4 regions of the Faecalibacterium sp. Marseille-Q0746 genome follow, and region 1 is predicted to be linked to each of the others. Evidence: predicted binding sites of a transcription regulator. Region 1 holds the regulator's gene; each other region holds the start of a gene.
What was found. Region 1 encodes HrcA, which represses chaperone genes, less so after heat shock. Its sites were predicted from a motif close to TGTTAGCACTCNNNNNNNNNGAGTGCTAACA; they were not measured.

Region 1 (4,855 bases):
CGCGCCCTCCGGCAGGAAGAGGAGGCCCGCCAGCAGATGGAGGACCTGGCCAACACCGACGGCCTGACCGGACTGTATAATGAACGCTATTTTGACGCATTGTTGAAAGAAAACGAGCTGAACAGGACACCGTTTGTCCTGTTCTACCTCGACCTTGACCGTTTCAAGCCTGTGAACGACCGTTACGGCCACGATGTGGGCGACCAGCTGCTCAAGGAGGTGGCCAGCCGCCTGCGGGGCTGCGTGCGGGAGAGCGATGCGGTGTTCCGCATCGGCGGGGATGAGTTCGCCCTCATCGTCAACGGAGCCGTAACGGAGGGGTTCTGCAAGAGCCGGGTGGAAAAGATCAAGGCAGCCATCCGGGAGCCTTACCGCCTGAAGGATGCAGAGGTGCAGGTCGGCACCAGCTGCGGCTGTGCGGTCTACCCCTGCGACAGCGACGATGTGCGCACCATCCGCATCCTGGCCGACCACCGGATGTATGAGGATAAGCAGCGCTCCGGCAGGGGCTGCGAGTGACGAGAACGATAAAAGATTTCTCCCAGTTTCTTGTGCTTTCTCCCAAAATGAGCGTATAATTGGGAGAAGGAAGAACGGGCTGGGAGAAGGAATGGGTGAATCATGCGTACATTTGATTATAAAAAGATTGCAGAATACTCCTGGGATAATGAGGTCTTGTCTTATGTTGCGAAGATCCATGAATGCAAGGGGCGGCAGGAACTATATCTGAAACAAAGGCCCGCTGAATTGGAGCGGCTGGTGGAGATCGCAAAGATCCAAAGTACAGAGTCCTCCAATCGGATCGAAGGGATCATCACGACCAATGCGCGCCTGAAACAGCTGGTTGAAGATAAAACGACTCCACATAACCGGGACGAAATGGAGATATTGGGATATCGGAATGTTTTAAATCTCATCCACGAGAACTATGCCTATATTCCGGTAGAGCCGGGGTACATCCTGCAACTGCACCGTGATCTGCTGAAATATACGAATTTGACCTATCGAGGACATTTTAAGACTACACCCAATGAGATCGATATGACCCTGCCCAGCGGGGAACGCCGCGTGCTGTTCCGCCCGCTGGAACCATACGAGACACCGGGTGCTGTGGAAGCACTTTGCTGCACTTATCAGGATGTGCTGCACAGAGAACTCGTTGATCCCCTGCTTTTGATCCCCTGTTTTATCTTGGATTTTCTCTGTATCCATCCTTTCAATGATGGTAACGGCAGAATGAGCCGGCTGCTGACCCTTTTGATGCTGTATCAGAATGGATATGTTGTGGGGCAGTACATCAGCATTGAAAAAGCAATTGCAGAGACTAAGGATGAGTACTATGCAGCATTGGCGCAGGCTGATCAGCACTGGCATGAGGAGGAAAATGACCCGACACCGTTCATCAAATATATGCTGGCGGTGATCTGCTCCTGTTATCAGGATTTTGAGCAGCGGGTCGATCTGGTTGGCGGGGGACAGAAGCGCGTGACGGCGTACGAACGAGTGCGCAGTTATGCGATGGAAAAGCTGGGAGCCTTTACAAAACAGGAGGCCGCAGAGGCCTGCCCGGGCTTTGGTACAAGCTCGATTGAAAGCGCGCTGAAAAAACTGACAGAGGAGGGCGTTCTGGAGAGGATCGGCGCGGGTAGAAAGACGCAGTATGTGCGCAGGTAAGGCTCCGGCAGGAGCTGAATGAATAATTCCCTTCCTGTTTCCACAGAATAACCATACTTCACAGAAATCTGGAAGCAAAACCGGAACATGGAAAGGAAGGGAACCTTATGAAAGCAACCGGCATCGTGCGCCGCATCGATGAGCTGGGGCGGGTGGTCATCCCCAAGGAAATCCGCCGCACCCAGCGCATCCGCAGGGGAGACCCGCTGGAGATCTTCACAACAGGGGACGGCGAGGTCATCTTCAAAAAGTATTCGCCCATGGGGGAACTGAGCGGGGTGACGGCCCAGTATGTGGATGTGCTGAGCAAGTGCTTTGCCCTGACGGCCTTTGTCTCAGACCGGGACCGCATTCTGGCGGCATCCGGTGCGGGCAGGCGGGATCTGGCAGACCGCAGCGTGAGCCAGCCGCTGGAAAAGCTGATGGACAGCCGCAAGCCCTACCAGAGCGATGGCAGCCCCGAAAAGGCATTGCTGCCCTGTGAGGGCTCGCCCCGGGCGCTGTTGTGTGCCGTGCCCATCATTGCGGCGGGAGATGTCACCGGCAGTGTGGGCCTGCTTACGGAGGACCGCACTGCCCAGCCCGATGCCGCCCAGCTCAAGGCGGTGAACGTGGCGGCGGCATTTCTGGCAAAGCAGATGGAGGAATGATCTATTATATAGGAGAGCCGCCGCAGGGCGGCTCTTTTTTGTGCGGCCTTTATGACAGAATTATGAATCTTTCAAAACTTTTCTGAGAAGCTATTGACAGCGCCGCAAAATTGGATATAATGGTCTTAGCACTCAGGAAGAAGGAGTGCTAAAGAACAAAAAGCGAACAAAGGAGGCAGGCGCTATGACGATGGATGCACGCAAACAGCGTGTCTTGCAGGCGATCGTTGCGCTGTATGGCCTCGAGGGCGAGCCCGTGGGCAGCAGTGTGCTGGCAAACTACTTTGATATGGCAGTCTCCAGTGCCACGCTGCGCAACGAGATGGCCGCGCTGACCAAGCTGGGTCTGCTGGAGCAGCCCCACACCAGCGCAGGCCGTGTCCCCAGTGCCAAGGGCTACCGTTATTATCTGGATCATCTTCTCACCGATGACCAGCCGCTGGACCGTGTGACCCGCGCCCGTGTGGACGCGGTGTTCGCAAGCCTTGACCACGAGCCGGAAAAGCTGGCACAGGGTGCCGCCAAGGCGCTGGCCGCCATCAGCGGCTGCACCGCCGCCGTCAGCACCCCCTGTGCTGAGGATCTCTGCATCGCCCACTATGAGGTGGTGCAGGTGGGCCGCAGCGCTGCAGCAGTGCTGGCTGTGACCACTGCCGGTTATGTCCGCACCCGTGTTGCGCGGGTCCGCACCGGTCTTTCCCGGGAAAATGCAGCGGCGCTTGCCGCCCTGCTCAACCGGAACCTGACCTTTGTGGCTCCTGTTGATCTGTCGCCCCGGCTCCTTGCAGAGCTGTGCAGCCAGATCAGCCCGGAGCTGGTGCCGGTGATCAGCGCCGCCGCCGCCATCCTGCAGGATTCCACCCAGCCCCATGTGTATCTGGGTGGTGAGCAGTACCTGCTGGACTGGCCCCAGCTGGACGGCAAGGTGGGCAGCATCCTGAGCCTGCTGAACGACGAAGAGCAGGCTGCCGCCCTCATTGCACCCCCGGCAGAGCAGAGCGAAAGCATCCTGCTGGGCGAGGATCTGGAACCTCAGATCCCCGGCCTGTGCATCGTGAGTGACCGGTATCTGGTGGGCGGAGGCCTCTGGGGCTCCGTGGCCCTCATCGGCCCCACCCGGATGCCCTTCCAGAAGCTGATGCCGCTGCTCCACACCTTTGCCGATCAGCTTGGCGAAGGAATGAGCGGCAAACGAAAAGATACCCCGCAGGCAGCCGCACCCCGGCGGACTGTGATCTATAAGGAGGACCTGGAATGAGCGAAGAAACAAAAAAGACCCCGCAGGCAGAAGAACCTGCCGTGGAGCCCAACACCGCCGAGCAGGCCGCCCCGGAAACTGCACCTGAGCAGGCAGCGGCTCCCGAGACGAACGCTGAAGCGGCAGACCCCAAGAAAAAGGATGGCTTCTTCAACAAGAAGGCCCGGGAGCTGGAGGCCGTGAAGGCAAAGCTGGACGCGGCTGAGAAGAATGCCAATCAGGCCAAGGATCAGCTGCTGCGGATGGCCGCCGAGTATGAGAACTACCGCAAGCGCTCCACCCGTGAGGCTGACCAGAAGTTCAACGACGGCGTGTCCTTTGCCGTGAACCAGATCATCCCCATTCTGGATACGCTGGAGATGGCGGCCAACGCCCCCACCACCGACGAGAATTACAAGAAGGGCGTGACCATGACGCTGGACAAAGCCGCCAAGGCGCTGAATGCCCTCCATGTGGAGGAGATCGAGGCGCTGGGCAAGCCCTTTGACCCCAACTTTATGAATGCCGTGCAGCAGATCCCCGCCCCCGATGGACAGGAGAGCGGCACCGTGATCACGGTTTACCAGAAGGGCTACAAGCTGGGCGATAAGATCGTCCGCCATGCCACCGTTGTTGTGGCAGAGTGATTTTGCAAGACCCCGCAAGGGTTTTCAAATATAACATCCGCTTGGTAACATTTGAGCATCATATAAACAAAAAACGTTCTGAATTTGAGAGGAGCTTTCATTATGAGTAAGATCATTGGTATCGACCTTGGTACTACCAACAGCTGCGTGGCTGTTATGGAGGGCGGCGAGCCCGTTGTTATCGCAAACTCTGAGGGTGCACGCACCACCCCGTCTGTTGTCGGCTTCACCAAGACCGGCGACCGTCTGGTGGGTCAGGTCGCAAAGCGCCAGGCCATCACCAACCCTGAGAACACGGTGGCTTCCATCAAGCGTTATATGGGCACCGACCACAAGGTGACCCTGAACGGCAAGGAGTACACTCCCCAGCAGGTCAGCGCTATGATCCTGCAGAAGCTGAAGGCAGATGCTGAGGCTTATCTGGGCGAGACTGTCACCGATGCAGTCATCACCGTTCCTGCATACTTCAACGACAGCCAGCGTCAGGCAACCAAGGACGCAGGCACCATTGCCGGCCTGAACGTCAAGCGTATCATCAACGAGCCCACTGCCGCGTCTCTGGCATACGGCATCGATAAGGAAGAGGACCAGAAGATCATGGTCTACGACCTGGGTGGCGGCACCTTCGATGTCTCCATCATCGAGAT
Region 2 (4,855 bases), on a different contig from region 1:
GTGGAAAATCATTTCAGCACAAGGGCATTTCCGTCGTAATCCACGGTCAGGGTGCTGCCCTCGGCATAGCGGCCCTGAATGATCGCCTTGGCGATCAAAGTCTCCACCCGGCTCTGGATGAACCGTTTGATGGGGCGGGCACCATAGACGCTGTCGTAGGCAGAATCGATGATGTAGTCCTTGGCGGCGGTGGTCACGTCCAGATTCAGATGCTTGCCCTCGTCCATGCGGCTGCGCAGGTCTGCCAGCTGCAGATCCACGATCTTGCGCATCTCGTCCTTGGTCAGGCTCTTGTAGTAGACGATCTCGTCCAGACGGTTCAGGAACTCGGGGCGGAACTTGCTCCTCAGCAGCAGGTCGATCTGATGCTTTGCCTCGTCGCTGAGTTCGTTGGAACCCTGTGCCCGGCGCTGCTCCAGATCGTTCAGGATGATGTCACTGCCCAGATTCGAGGTCAGGATGATGACCGTGTTCTTGAAGTCCACGGTACGGCCCTGGCTGTCGGTGATGCGGCCATCGTCCAGCACCTGCAGCAGGATGTTGAACACATCGGGGTGGGCCTTTTCCACCTCATCGAACAGCACCACGCTGTAGGGTTTGCGGCGGACAGCCTCGGTCAGCTGGCCGCCCTCCTCATAACCCACGTATCCCGGAGGCGCGCCGATCAGGCGGCTGACGCTGAACTTCTCCATATACTCCGTCATATCGATACGCACCATGTTGCGCTCATCGTCAAACAGAGCCTGTGCCAGCGCCTTGGCCAGCTCGGTCTTGCCCACACCGGTGGGACCGAGGAAGAGGAAGCTGCCGATGGGGCGGTTGGGGTTGGCGATTCCGGCGCGGCTGCGCAGGATGGCCTCGCTCACCTTGGTCACGGCCTCGTCCTGACCGATGACTCTCTTGTGGAGCACATCGTCCAGATGCAGCAGCTTCTCGCGCTCGCCCTCCACCAGCTTCTCCACCGGGATGCCGGTCCAGCGGGCCACGATGCGGGCGATTTCCTCGTCGGTCACACGGTCACGCAGGAGGCTGTCCTCCTTCTTCTCGTTGGCCAGCTTTTCCTCCGCTTCCAGCTGTTTCTGCAGCTCGGGCAGCTTACCGTATTTCAGCTCAGCAGCCTTGTTCAGGTCATACTCACGCTGGGCTTTCTCAATGGCGGCATTGGTCTGCTCGATCTGCTCACGCAGGGTCTGTACCTTGCCAATGGCGTTCTTCTCGTTTTCCCACTTTGCCTTCATGCTGCGGAACTTATCCTGCAGCTCAGCCAGTTCCTTTTCCAGCTCATGCAGGCGGCTCTGGCTCAGGGCATCGGTCTCCTTTTTCAGGCTGACCTGCTCGATCTGCAGCTGGGTGATGCGGTGGGCCAGATCATCCATCTCGCTGGGCATACTGTCCATCTCAGTCTTGATCATGGCGCAGGCTTCATCCACCAGGTCGATGGCCTTATCCGGCAGGAAACGGTCGGTGATATAGCGGTCAGAGAGGGTTGCGGCGGCGATCAGCGCATTATCGCTGATCTTCACGCCGTGGAACACCTCATAGCGCTCCTTCAGGCCACGCAGGATGGAGATGGTGTCCTCCACCGTGGGCTCATCCACCTGCACCGGCTGGAACCGGCGCTCCAGAGCGGGGTCTTTTTCGATATACTGGCGGTATTCGTCCAGCGTGGTCGCGCCGATGCAGTGCAGCTCGCCCCGGGCCAGCATGGGCTTGAGCAGGTTGCCCGCATCCATGGCACCGTCGGTCTTGCCCGCACCCACGATGGTGTGCAGCTCATCAATGAAGAGGATGATCTTGCCCTCGCTCTTCTTGACCTCATTCAGGACGCTCTTCAGGCGCTCCTCAAACTCGCCGCGGTACTTTGCACCGGCCACCAGCGCACCCATGTCCAGGCTGAACACGGTGCGGTTCTTCAGGTTCTCGGGCACATCGCCGCGCACGATCCGCTGGGCCAGGCCCTCGGCGATGGCGGTCTTGCCAACGCCGGGCTCACCGATCAGGCAGGGGTTGTTCTTGGTCTTACGGGACAGGATACGGATGACATTGCGGATCTCCTGATCACGGCCGATCACGGGGTCCAGCTTCTGCTTCCGGGCCAGATCGACCAGATCCTGGCCATATTTCTGCAGGGCGTTGTAGGTATCCTCGGGGTTGTCGTTGGTCACGCGCTGGTTGCCGCGCACGGCAGTCAGCTGCTGCAGGAACGCATCCTTCTTGATGTTGAAGGCGCGGAACAGCTCCGTGGTGTTCTGGGTCGGCTCATCCAGCAGGCCCAGGAACACATGCTCCACACTGACGTATTCGTCCTTCATGGCCTTAGCTTCCCGGGCGGCGGCGCTCAGGACTTTATCCGTTGCCTGCGAGATATAGACCTTGTCCGGGTCACGGCCGGAGCCGGACACCCGGGGCAGGGCCGACAGCTTTTCGGCCACGGCAGCGGCAAAGCTGCCCGGATCCACGTTCAGCTTCTGCAGAAGCTGCGGGATCAGGCCCTGCTCCTGCGAAGCCAGGGCGTGCAGCAGATGCTCCGGCTCCAAAGCGTTGTGCTGGTACTCCACAGCCAGCTGCTGGGCAGCCTGCAGAGCTTCCAGTGTTTTCTGCGTATATTGATTGGTATTCATAGAATCGACCTCCATTCGTACCGGAAGTGTTATTTCAGCAGTCTTTCAGATCGATTGCCATTTCATTTTTAGCACTCTATCTATTCGACTGCTAAAACTATACTCCAAACACCCCACTTTGTCAATAGGGTTTTCGATGGTACGGCAACAATTCACAAATTGTTTGCAAACAAGACAAAAATGCCGCCCCGGCAGACCCGAAGCGGCACAAGTTCTCTTGAGATGGGGGCAGGGCACTCAGCTCACCACTGCGCTTTCCGTCAGCGCATCGGTGACGGCATCCATCAGGGCGACCATGGTGCAGTAGTTCTCACCATAGGTGCCGGTGTAGGAGGAATAGGTATCGATCTGCTCCTGGGTGGGCACGATGTCCAGTGTCTCGGCCACTGCCTGATAGAGCAGAGCCTCCTTGGAGTAGGTGGTGATGCTGTCGCTCATCCCCTCCAGCAGGTCATCGGCGTTCTCATAGCCAGCGGCGGTCTGCACAAAGCTGTCCAGATCGTAGCCGTAGTAGTTGGCCATGGTGTAGTAGTAGTTCAGGCACTGGTTCACCTGATAATCGGTGACCTCCTTGGGCAGCTCCTTGAAGGTGGAGTTTGCCAGCAGGTCGTCCATGATGGCGTTCTGCAGGTTGGTGTTGTAGAGCATCTTCTGGTAGAGCGCCTTCAGCTCCTCCACGGTGTGAACATCATCGCTCTCGCCGTAGTTCTCGGCCACCCACGCGTCGGTCAGCTCGGGCAGGACCTTCTCGCTGATGTAGTTCAGGGTAACGGAGAACACAGCCTTTTTGCCGCTCAGGACAACGGTGTTGCCCTCGGAATCGGTAGAATCGCTGTATCCCTCCGGGAAGGTCACGGTGACATCAAAGGTCTCGCCGGGGGTGTGGCCTACGATCTGATCCTCAAAGCCATCGATGAAAGTACCGCTGCCCAGGGTCAGGCTGTAGCCGCTGTAAGTGCCGCCGCTGAACGCAACGCCATCCACGGAACCGGCATAGTCGATGTTGACGGTATCACCGTCCGCTGCGGCACGGTCCGTTACCTGCTTCTCGGTGGCGTGGTCGCTGAGCAGGCTGTCGATCTCGCTCTGGATCTCCTCCTCGGTGGGCTCGATCTCAGAACGCTTGAAGGTAAGGCTTGCAAAGTTCTCGGGCAGGGTGACATAGTCAAGCGCTTTCACACCCTCCCAGTAGCCATTCTCGTCCAGACCGCTGCTGTAGGAGAAGTTCTCGTAATCGTAATCTTCCGCGCTGCCGTAAACAGCGGCGGCTGTGCTGGAAGCGACAGAAGAAGAATCAGCGGACTTGGAGCAGCCTGCTGCGCCCAGCACCAGCGCACCGGCGCAGAGCAGGCAGACTGCCTTTGTGATGATCTTTTTCAAAATAAAGTTCCTCCTGTTGGAACATCGGCATCCCGCCGGGTTCAGATTCGGGTCGCATAGTACAGACCTTATTATAAAGGGCAAAAGTGAAAAAGAAAAGAATTTTGCAGAAATTCCACAAATAGAGCGCCGGGTTTGTCCGACTTTTGCGGGGCACCGGCCGAAAAAGCGGCTTTTCCGGTGGAAATGCCCGCCTGGTTCTGTTAAAATAAAAGAGATACGAGAAACCCCGGCCGCTCCCTTCCGCGGGAAGCGCCCGATACAAACGGAGGAACACCCCATGGATTACAACAAAGCCGCCCTTGAAATGCACGAGACCCACCACGGCAAGGTGGGCATTACCAGCAAGGTGGAGGTCAGGACCCGTGATGACCTGTCTACCGCCTACACCCCCGGCGTTGCCGAGCCCTGCCGCAAGATCAAGGAAAACCCCGACGATGTTTATAAGTACACCTTCAAGGGCAACATGGTGGCCGTTGTCTCCAACGGCACCGCCGTGCTGGGCCTGGGTGACATCGGCCCCGAGGCCGGTCTGCCTGTGATGGAGGGCAAAGCCGTGCTGTTCAAGGAGTTCGGCGGCGTGGATGCCTTCCCCATCTGTATCGATGCCCACGATGCCGCCAGCGTGATCGCAGCCTGCAAGGCCATTGCCCCCACCTTTGGCGGTATCAATCTGGAGGATATCAAGAGCCCCGAGTGCTTTGAGATCGAAGAGACGCTGGAGCGGGAGCTGGATATCCCCGTGTTCCACGATGACCAGCACGGCACCGCCATCGTGGTGACCGCTGCCCTCATCAACGCCCTGCGCGTGGTGGGCAAAAAGATGGAGGACGTGCACATCGTCCTGAACGGTC
Region 3 (4,855 bases), on a different contig from region 1:
CAGGAACAGCTGGGTGCGTGATTTGTCGCCTGCCCGTTGACCTTTTGCCCTCCGGTTTGTGGTATCCTTTTGCCAACGAAAGCGATACACCACAAAACGGAGGGCATTTATTATGAAGAAAAATCTTACCGAGCTTGTTTTCATTCTGGACCACAGCGGTTCCATGGGCGGGCTGGAGCAGGATACCATTGGCGGGTTCAATGCTATGCTGACTCGGCAGAAGGAGCAGGAGGGCGAGGCCAACGTGACCACGATCCTGTTCGACCATGAGGTGCAGCTGCTGCACGACCGTTTCCCGCTGAAGGCTGTTGCACCGCTGACGGAAAAGGACTATTACGTCCGTGGCTGCACGGCCCTGCTGGATGCCATTGGTTACGGCGTGGAGAAGATGGCGAACATTCAGCGCCATCTGCCGGAGAGCGAGCGCGCCGAAAAGGTCATCTTTGTCATCACCACGGACGGCTTGGAAAACGCCAGCAAGCGGTTTGGCTATGAGAAGATCCGCCGGATGATCGAGCGGGAAAAAGAGCAATACGGCTGGGAGTTCCTGTTCCTCGGTGCCAACATGGACGCCGTGAAGGAAGCTGCCCGCTTCGGCATCTCGTCCGACCGGGCTGTGCGGTTTGAGAATGACGCACAGGGCGTGGCGGTCAACTACCACGTTGTCAGCGAGACGGTCTCCCGGATGCGGGAAGCACCCTGCTGCGCGTCCATCGGCGCAGAGTGGAAAGAACAAATCGAAGCTGATTTCCAGAAGCGGCATTATAGGTAAGGGAGGAAACAGCCATGTTAGGAGCAATCTTGGGTGACATCGTGGGCAGTCCCTATGAATTTGACCACAACAATTACAAGCACAAGGATTTTCCGCTGCTGAGCGAGAAATCGCACTTCACCGATGATACCGTCATGACCGCTGCGGTGGCAGTTGGTCTGATTGACGGAAAGGGTCTGCCGGAGAGAACATTTTGTGCAGTGCAGCATGAAATGCGGTTCTGGGGCCGTGAATATCCCCATGCCGGTTACGGCGGGATGTTCCGCCGGTGGCTGCACGCAGAAAATCCGAATCCCTATGGCAGTTTCGGCAACGGCTCGGCTATGCGGGTGTCGGCAGCGGGCTGGCTGTTCGATACGCTGGACAAAACGCTGGAAATGGCAAAAGTGACCGCTGAAGTCACCCACAACCACCCGGAGGGCATCAAAGGCGCGCAGGCCACGGCGGCAGCGATTTTTCTGGCCCGTACCGGCCGCAGCAAGCCGGAAATCAAACAATATGTGGAGCAGACCTTCGGTTATGACCTGAACCGTACCTGCGATGAAATTCGACCGACCTATCATCATGTGGAGACCTGTCAGGAAACTGTGCCGGAAGCAATCATTGCTTTTCTGGAAAGCGTCAGTTTTGAGGATGCACTTCGCAATGCAGTTTCTCTGGGCGGCGACAGCGACACCCTTGCCTGCATCACCGGCGGCATTGCCGAAGCTTTTTACGGGATGCCGCAGGAACTGCGGGATGAGACTTTGAAACGTCTGCCGGAGGATATCCGAGAAGGATATGAGCTGTTTCGGTGGAACATCGGCCAGAGATGAGACATTCGGAGAACCAAGGAGCAGATACAACACACTCGTGATGTGAAGTATCTGCTCCTTGGCTTTTAATAAGACTCGATGAAGGGTGTCTTGCATCGGCCTGAAAAATCCGATATACTGAACCCAGAGAGTATATCGAATTTTTTGGGAAAAGGAGAGAACGGTATGGAACATCTTTATGAAAAGGCACTGGAAAGTGCGGAATATATCAAGACGCACACGAAAAAGCGCCCGAAGATCGCGGTGGTGCTGGGCTCCGGCCTTGGCAAGCTGACCGCGGACTTTACGGACACGGAAGAACTGTCCTACAAGGATATCCCCAACTTCCCGGTATCCACGGTGGCAGGACACAAAGGCGCATTGTTGGCTGGCAAGCTGGGGGACACGGAAGTCTACGCCATGGAAGGCCGCTTCCATTTCTATGAGGGCTACTCCATGAAGGAAGTCTGCTACCCGTTCTATGTGTTCAAGCTGCTGGGCGTGGAAAAGGTGGTGCTGACCAACGCCTGCGGCGGCATCAACCGGGAGTTTGCGCCGGGCACCCTGATGCTCATTACCGACTTCATCAACATGATGGGCACGAACCCCCTCATTGGTCCCAACGATGAGCGCTTCGGCCCCCGCTTCCCGGACATGACCGAACCTTACAGTCTGGAACTGCGGAACCTTGCCAAGCAGACCGCCGATGAACTGGGCATTGCCTACAAGGAGGGCGTTTACATGGGCTTTATGGGCCCTTGCTATGAAACGGCGGCTGAAATTCGCGCCTTTGCGGGGATGGGAGCCGATGCCGTGGGCATGAGCACCGTGCCGGAAACCATGGTCTGCAACTACATGGGCATGAAGGTACTGGCCGTCAGCTGCATCACTAACATGGCCACCGGCATCCAGACGGTCAAGCATAGCCACGCCCGTGTGCTGGAAATCGCAAATCAGGCAGGCGATACCCTGTGCCGATGGCTGGGTGCGGTGATTCAGAGAATGGAGTAAAAAAGACATACCATGAAAATCCTTTCGTTTGGTTCCCTCAACTACGATTATACCTATGAGGTCGAGCACTTTCTCGCGCCCAAAGAGACCCTTGCAGCCAAGTCCATGCAGCGGGGCTTTGGAGGGAAAGTCGCAAACCAGTCTATCGCCTTTGCACGCAGCGGTGCAGGTGGGCCGCAGACCGGAGAATCAGGGAAAGAACATCGTGGTCATCGTCCCGGACAACGGCATGAAATATCTGTCTACGCCGATGTACCGGCAGAAATGATAAAGACACGATGATACGACTGAATTTTGAAAAGATTGCATGGGATTTTATGAAAGTATTATTCTTTTATGAATTTTAGCACTCTTCTATTGACACTGCTAATGAACGGTGCTATAACAGTGGCGTGCTCAGGAGGAAGGGCAAAAGAGAGAGCCGCAAGGTGATCGAGCGGCTCCCCGGAAAGCCCTTCTGAATGGACGCTTCAGATTTTTTGCCCCGACCCGAACGCCGGGATTGGAGGAATGATTTATGCTTATGCCGACTGTTTTCCATGAAAACCTGTTCGATGATTTCTTCGATCCGTTCTGGAATGACGCTGCACTGGAACGTATGATGAACCGTGAGGCTCGTGATACCTTTGGTAAGCGTGGTGCAAACATGATGAAGACCGATGTCAAACAGACGGACAACGGCTACGAAGTAGCGGTTGACCTGCCGGGCTGCAAGAAGGAAGACGTTCAGATGGATCTGAACGACGGCTACCTGACCATTCAGGCAGTGCGCAGCCACAGCAACGACGAAAAGGATAAGAATGGCCGCTATCTGCGGCGCGAATCCTTCTCCGGCACCTGCGCGCGCAGCTTCTATGTGGGCGATGCCGTAAAGAAAGAGGATATCCACGCAAAGTTCGAGGATGGCATCCTGCACATCCAGCTGCCTGCACCCCAGCAGCAGAAGGCTCTGCCTGAGAACCCGAACCTGATCGAGATCGAGTAAAACGCCGGTCGTGTGCGCCAAGTCACACACGCACATAAGATGCCCCCGGAGAGCCGCAACAAGCCCTCCGGGGGCATTTTTGTTTCGCTATCTTTTCCGTAAGGGAAAACCATGGTATACTGAGAACAGCAACTCGGAATTTATGGAGGTACTTCACTATGGAATACAAACGCTTTGGCGGTAAGCTCCTTGTCCGCATCGACAAAGATGAGGAGATCGGTGAAACAAATTTGATTTTAGGGGGACAAAGATGAGTGATGTAAAAGGAAAGACCGGCGCAGTCCTGAGGGAGACGGCAGTCCTGACCGGGGCGGTGGCGATCATTGCGGCGGGCGTTTTCTTTTTTCTGGTGCCGAGCCATACATCCGTCAGCAGCATTTCCGGCCTTGGCATCGTGCTGTCCAATTTTGTGCCGCTGCCCTTGTCGGTCATTACGATGATCCTGAACGTCGTGCTTCTCATCATCGGGTTCTTTACCTGCGGCAGAGAATTTGGCGCAAAGACCGTATACACCAGTGTGCTGCTGCCGGTGTTTCTGGGGCTGTTTGAAAAGCTGTTCCCGGAGTTCGGCTCGATGACCGGCAGTCAGGAGCTGGACGTGCTGTGCTATATTCTGGTGGTCAGCATCGGGCTGAGTATTTTGTTCAACCGCAATGCATCCTCCGGCGGGCTGGATATCGTGGCAAAGATCATGAACAAGTACCTGCACATGGAATTGGGAAAAGCCATGTCTCTGTCGGGAATGTGTGTGGCGCTTTCCGCAGCCCTGGTCTACGATAAAAAGACCGTGGTGCTGAGTATCCTCGGTACTTACTTCAACGGCATCGTGCTGGACCATTTCATCTTTGATAACAGCATCAAACGCCGCGTCTGCATCATCACCGAAAAAGAGGAGGCGCTGCGTCAGTTCATCCTCCATGACCTGCACAGCGGTGCGACCATGTACGAGGCCATCGGTGCATACAATCTGGAAAAGCACAACGAGATCATTACCATCGTGGACAAGAGCGAATATCAGAAGCTGATGAACTTTATCAACCGGGAAGACCCCAAGGCTTTTGTTACCGTTTACAATGTGTCCAGCATGCAGTATCAGCCCAAGATCTGATCGGCGGAGAGCTGCCGCAAAGGGCGGGCCTTTTGCGGCTTGCTCTTTGCCATAGCTGCGTGGTATACTCAAGTCCGGAAAGATCAAAGCGCATGGAGGTAAAAAGCATGCTGACCTATACCTATGTTTCAGAGGGGACGTTTGCCCTGATGGAAAAACCAAAGCCGGTGCTGCAGCACGAGCGG
Region 4 (4,855 bases), on a different contig from region 1:
GCTGGGCGTAGGTATTCAGCAGCTTCAGCGCGGTGGGCAGGTAGTAATCCATAAATTTCTGCAGCTGGGCTTTTTTGTCCGGGTCCTTTTTAGCCAGTGCGAAGATGCGGGCGCTGACATCCTCCAGCCGGGAGATCTTGGCCGTCATCACCGGGTCGGGGATGGCATCGTTGGCCTGCCGGAGCTGGCGCTGCAGGGCGGCATACTGATCCTCGGGAGCCGGTGCGGGTGCGGGCTCGGCGGGTCTGGGCGGCTGGGGCGCAGCGCCCCGCACCACCAGCGTGCCGGTGCGGTTGTCGATATAGGCATCGGCCCCGAAATAGCCGTGGTCGATGGCGCGCTCCACGGCGGCGCGGCCCCTGTCGGCATCAATGCCCGCGGCTGCAAAGAGTTCGTCCAGCGGGATGTTATCCCGGGTCCCAACGATCTTGTCCAGTTGGCGCTCCAGCTTGCGGGCCTGCTTCATCCGCAGGCCCATGGCCAGCGCAGCGCCGCCGCCAATGGTCTGGGCCAGCGCGGTCAGAAACTCGCCCCAGTCGAACCAGTAGCCCCACAGGTCAATGATATCGGCAAGGCCTGCAAGGCCCACCACCAGAAAGATGCCGCCGAACACCGTGCAGAGGCTGGTCAGGGTCTTGTGCCACTTTTTGGCGTTCTGCTGCTCGGCAGTGGGCACATCGTGGCCGTAGACCGGCTCAGTGTCCCGGGCCGACTGACCGGCACCGGTGTCCTGGGGGCGGAAATCGCTGGAATATTCCGCGTTCTCCTGCTCCTTTTTTTCGGCATCCCGGTCAATGGCACGCAGGATGAAAAACAGAACGCCCAGCGGTGCTGACATGGCGAATACTACCAGCAGGGCAATGGTGGGAATGTGGGCAAGAAAATGTTTGCTGCGTCTGGGCTCCATGGGGCAGAATCCTCCTAAAACAAAAAAGCCGTGTTCCACTTTATTATAGCGGAGCACGGCCCTTTTGTTAAGGGGGTAATTTATTTGTGGGAAAGGAAATTACTTCATCAGGCTGCAAACGGCCTCGGCGTAAGCGGCGGGATCATCCACGGGCAGGCCCTCGATCAGCTGTGCCTGTGCATAGAGCAGGCTGCTGTATTTCTTGACCTTGTCGGTATCACCGGCCTCCTGTGCGGCCTTCAGCACGGCGAACACGGGGTGGTTGATGTTCAGTTCCAGCACCTTGTCGCTCTTCACGCCCTCGCTGCCGGGCTGCTTGGAGAGCACCTTCTCCATCTCGATGGACAGGGGGCCGTCGGCGCTCAGGCAGACAGGGTGATCCTTCAGGCGGGTGGAGACCTTGACCTCCTTGACCTTGCCGTCCAGAGCGTCCTTCATGGCATCGAACAGGGGCTTGTTCTCGGCGGTGGCATCTTCAGCGGCCTTTTTCTCGTCCTCGGTCTCAAGGCCCAGATCGCCGCTGTTGATGTTCTTGAACTCCACGGTGCCGTCCTTGCCCTCGGCATCCTTGCGGGGGTAGCTGCGCATGATCTGCAGGCAGAACTCATCCACGTCCTCGGTCAGCAGCAGGACATCATAGCCCTTGTCCAGAACCAGCTCGGCGGCGGGGAGCTTGGCCAGACGGTCAGTGGAGTCACCGGCGGCAAAGTAGATGAACTTCTGCTCGGCAGGCATCTTGTCCACATACTCCTGCAGGGTGACCATCTTCTGCTCCTTGGCAGACCAGAACAGCAGCAGGTCGCGCAGCAGCTCAGCGTGCATCCCGTAATCAGAGTAAGCGCCGAACTTGATCTGGCGGCCGAATTCCTTCCAGAATGCCTCGTACTTTTCGCGGTCGTTGACCAGCATGGAGTGCAGCTCGTTCTTGATCTTCTTTTCCAGTGCGTTGTGGATCAGCTTGAGCTGGTTGTCCTTCTGCAGCATCTCACGGCTGATGTTCAGGCTCAGATCCTGGCTGTCCACAATGCCCTTGACGAAGCTGAAGTAATCGGGCAGCAGGTCTGCGCACTTTTCCATGATGAGCACGCCGGATGCGTACAGGGCCAGACCCTTCTCATATTCCTTGGTGTAGAAATCATAGGGGCGATGGCTGGGCACGAACAGCAGGGCGTTGTAGTTGGCGGTGCCCTCGGTGCGGCTCACGATGACGCGGGCGGGGTCAGAATAATCGTTGAACTTATCCTTGTAGAAGCTGGCGTATTCCTCGTCGGTGACCTCGCTCTTCTGCTTCTTCCAGATGGGCACCATGCTGTTCAGGGTCTCAAGCTCGGTGTAGGTCTCCCACTCCGGCTTGTAGTCCTCGGGCTTGGGATCGGGTTCGGGCTTCTGGCGGCTCTTTTCCCGCTCCATCTGGATGGGATAGCGCACATAGTCGCTGTACTTTTTGACGATGGCCACGATGCCGTATTCGTCGAGGAAGTTTTCGTAATTGTCGGTATCGGTGCTGTCCTTGATGTGCAGGATGATGTCGGTACCGGCGGTTTCCTTCTCAGCGGGGGTCAGCTCGTAGCCGTCAGCACCGCTGGACTCCCACTGCCAGGCCTCGTCCGCACCGTATGCCCTGGAGATGACGGTGACCTTGTCGGCGACCATGAAGGCGGAGTAGAAGCCCACGCCGAACTGACCGATGATGTCGATGTTCTCGTCCTTGTTGTCCTTCTTGAAGTCCAGAGAACCGGAGTGGGCGATGGTGCCCAGGTTCTGCTCCAGCTCTTCTTTGGTCATACCGATGCCGTTATCGGAGACAGTCAGCAGGCGATTGTCCTTATCGCGGGTGAGCAGGATGCGGAAATCGCCCTTGTTCATGCCCACGGAAGGATCGGTCAGGCTCTTATAATAAAGTTTGTCGATGGCATCCGAAGCGTTGGAGATCAGCTCACGCAGGAAGATCTCCTTGTTGGTGTAGATGGAGTTGATCATCATGTCCATCAGCTTTTTGCTTTCAGCCTGAAATTCTTTCTTCGCCATAATACAAAACCTCTTTTGTACAGTATTCAGATCCGGCCCCTCGCAAAAGGAGCGGCAATGCAGAAGAAGCAGCCGATGCTGCATCTTCTTAGCACTCATATCTTTCGAGTGCTAATATACACCGATGCGGGTCAAAAATCAAGGGGTTTCATAAAAAGTTCAGAAATGAACTGGAACAAAATGCCTTTTGTGCGTTGCTACAAAAAATTCATAAAGAAATAGTTGACCTTTCACAATTTTTAGCGTATACTGATCAGCGGAAACAAACGAGGAAAGAGGAATATGTTATGGCAATGAAGCCGGAGATCTCCGTGAAGAACCTGCTGATGCAGGCATTCCTGACGGGTTGGGAACGCTCGGACAAGAGCATTTCGCAGGATGAATACTTACAGAGCGCCATTCAGGTCATTGAGGTGCTGCAGGTGGAACCTGAAAATGTCTACGCCGAGGAGGGCCTGGGCCTGACCGATGGCGATGAGGTGGATCATCTGGACGACCTGCTGCGGGCAGACGGCCAGTGGCTGTATTACGGTGTGGAGGAGGAAAACTTCTTCCTCATCCAGTGGTACCCGGACAAGGCTTCTGCCGAGGCCAAGCTGGCCGAGCTGGAAGCACTGGGCGACGGCAGGCAGTATCTGGTGGACCTGAGCCTGACCCGCGAAAATCCTTCGGCCGCTGAGAACTTCGGTAGCTCCAACCCGGTTCAGCTGCGGAGCTGAGCTGAGCGTTTCTGACAAAAAGAAAGGGAATTTTCCATGCAGCTTTCACAAACGGAACGGGAGCGCCTGTCCGCTATTCTGGAACAGTACGACCATCACCCTAAGGTGCAGGAAATGCGTGAGTTTATCCAGCACGGTGATGTGACCACCTACCAGCACTGCAAGAATGTGGTCGTGGTCAGCTGCTGGATCAACCACCGCTTCCATCTGGGAGCCGATGAGACCACGCTGGCCGTGGGGGCCTTCCTCCACGATTTCTATCTCTATGACTGGCACAAGCAGGGCTCTTTCCACGGCCTGCGGAATCTGTTTGAGATGCACGGCTTTTCCCACCCAGGGTCTGCCTGTGTGAACGCACAGCGGGTGTTCGGCATTACCAAAAAGGAGCAGAACGTCATTGCAAGCCACATGTGGCCCCTGACCTTCCGCCATATCCCGACCTGCCGCGAGGCGGTCATCGTCTGTCTGGCGGATAAATACTGCGCCATTGTGGAGAGCATGTTCCGCCGCACAAGGGTGGGCGCTGACGAAGAAGAGTGGTAAAGAAGCCGCCGCACTGTTCACATGAAAGAAAGCAAAAGACCAGAGTTGTAACGCCTTTTGGCGAAACAACTCTGGTCTTTTTTGCTGGGGCTTGTGCAACAGCCTCTTTGAAAAAGTGATCTTATTCTGCTCTCAGAGCCTTGACAGGGTCAGAGCGGGAAGCGGTTTTGGCGGGGATGAAGCCGCCCAGAATGGTCAGCACAGTTGCCAGCGCAACCAGCACCACAGCGGCCTTCCAGGGCAGAACGGCCACTACGCTGGTGCCGACGGCGATTTTCTGGATGAGCATGTTGCCCGGAATGAGCAGCAGTCTGCTGAGACCGATGCCCATGAGGCCCGAGCACAGGCCGATGATGAAGGTCTCGGCGTTGAACACCTCGGAGATGTTCCGCTTGGAAGCACCGATGGCACGCAGGATGCCGATCTCCTTGCGGCGCTCCAGCACGCTGATATAGGTGATGATGCCGATCATAATGGAGGAGACCACCAGCGAGATGGAGACAAAGGCCACCAGCATGTTGGAGATCATGTTGATGATCCTGGTCACGGAGGTCATCAGGGTGCCCACCACATCAGTGTACTGGATCACCTTGTCTTCCGCGCCCTGCTCACGCATGGCGGCATTGTAGCTGTCCAGCACATTGAGGACTTTAGCCTT

Region 2: a site for HrcA is predicted at 2,688-2,718, ahead of clpB (ATP-dependent chaperone ClpB). Genes of this name have one in related genera too.
Region 3: a site for HrcA is predicted at 2,919-2,949, ahead of J3351_RS07300 (Hsp20/alpha crystallin family protein). Genes of this name have one in related genera too.
Region 4: a site for HrcA is predicted at 3,022-3,052, ahead of htpG (molecular chaperone HtpG). Genes of this name have one in related genera too.

Annotation. Positions count from the first base shown of each region.
Region 1 covers NZ_JAFREI010000007.1:43,520-48,374, reverse strand. The annotation lists gene J3351_RS05670 (diguanylate cyclase domain-containing protein) at 1-519, shown strand, start outside; gene J3351_RS05665 (Fic family protein) at 622-1,674, shown strand; gene J3351_RS05660 (stage V sporulation T C-terminal domain-containing protein) at 1,782-2,324, shown strand; gene hrcA (heat-inducible transcriptional repressor HrcA) at 2,509-3,582, shown strand; gene grpE (nucleotide exchange factor GrpE) at 3,579-4,208, shown strand; gene dnaK (molecular chaperone DnaK) at 4,311-4,855, shown strand, end outside.
Region 2 covers NZ_JAFREI010000022.1:19,684-24,538, reverse strand. The annotation lists gene clpB (ATP-dependent chaperone ClpB) at 9-2,621, opposite strand; gene J3351_RS11885 (trigger factor) at 2,859-4,001, opposite strand; gene J3351_RS11880 (NADP-dependent malic enzyme) at 4,282-4,855, shown strand, end outside.
Region 3 covers NZ_JAFREI010000010.1:16,357-21,211, reverse strand. The annotation lists gene J3351_RS07320 (macro domain-containing protein) at 1-21, shown strand, start outside; gene J3351_RS07315 (vWA domain-containing protein) at 113-772, shown strand; gene J3351_RS07310 (ADP-ribosylglycohydrolase family protein) at 787-1,587, shown strand; gene J3351_RS07305 (purine-nucleoside phosphorylase) at 1,753-2,577, shown strand; gene J3351_RS07300 (Hsp20/alpha crystallin family protein) at 3,095-3,562, shown strand; gene J3351_RS07295 (YitT family protein) at 3,813-4,670, shown strand; gene J3351_RS07290 (alcohol dehydrogenase) at 4,778-4,855, shown strand, end outside.
Region 4 covers NZ_JAFREI010000002.1:204,865-209,719, forward strand. The annotation lists gene J3351_RS02270 (5-bromo-4-chloroindolyl phosphate hydrolysis family protein) at 1-907, opposite strand, end outside; gene htpG (molecular chaperone HtpG) at 1,007-2,935, opposite strand; gene J3351_RS02280 (hypothetical protein) at 3,223-3,654, shown strand; gene J3351_RS02285 (HD domain-containing protein) at 3,691-4,197, shown strand; gene J3351_RS02290 (ATP-binding cassette domain-containing protein) at 4,319-4,855, opposite strand, start outside.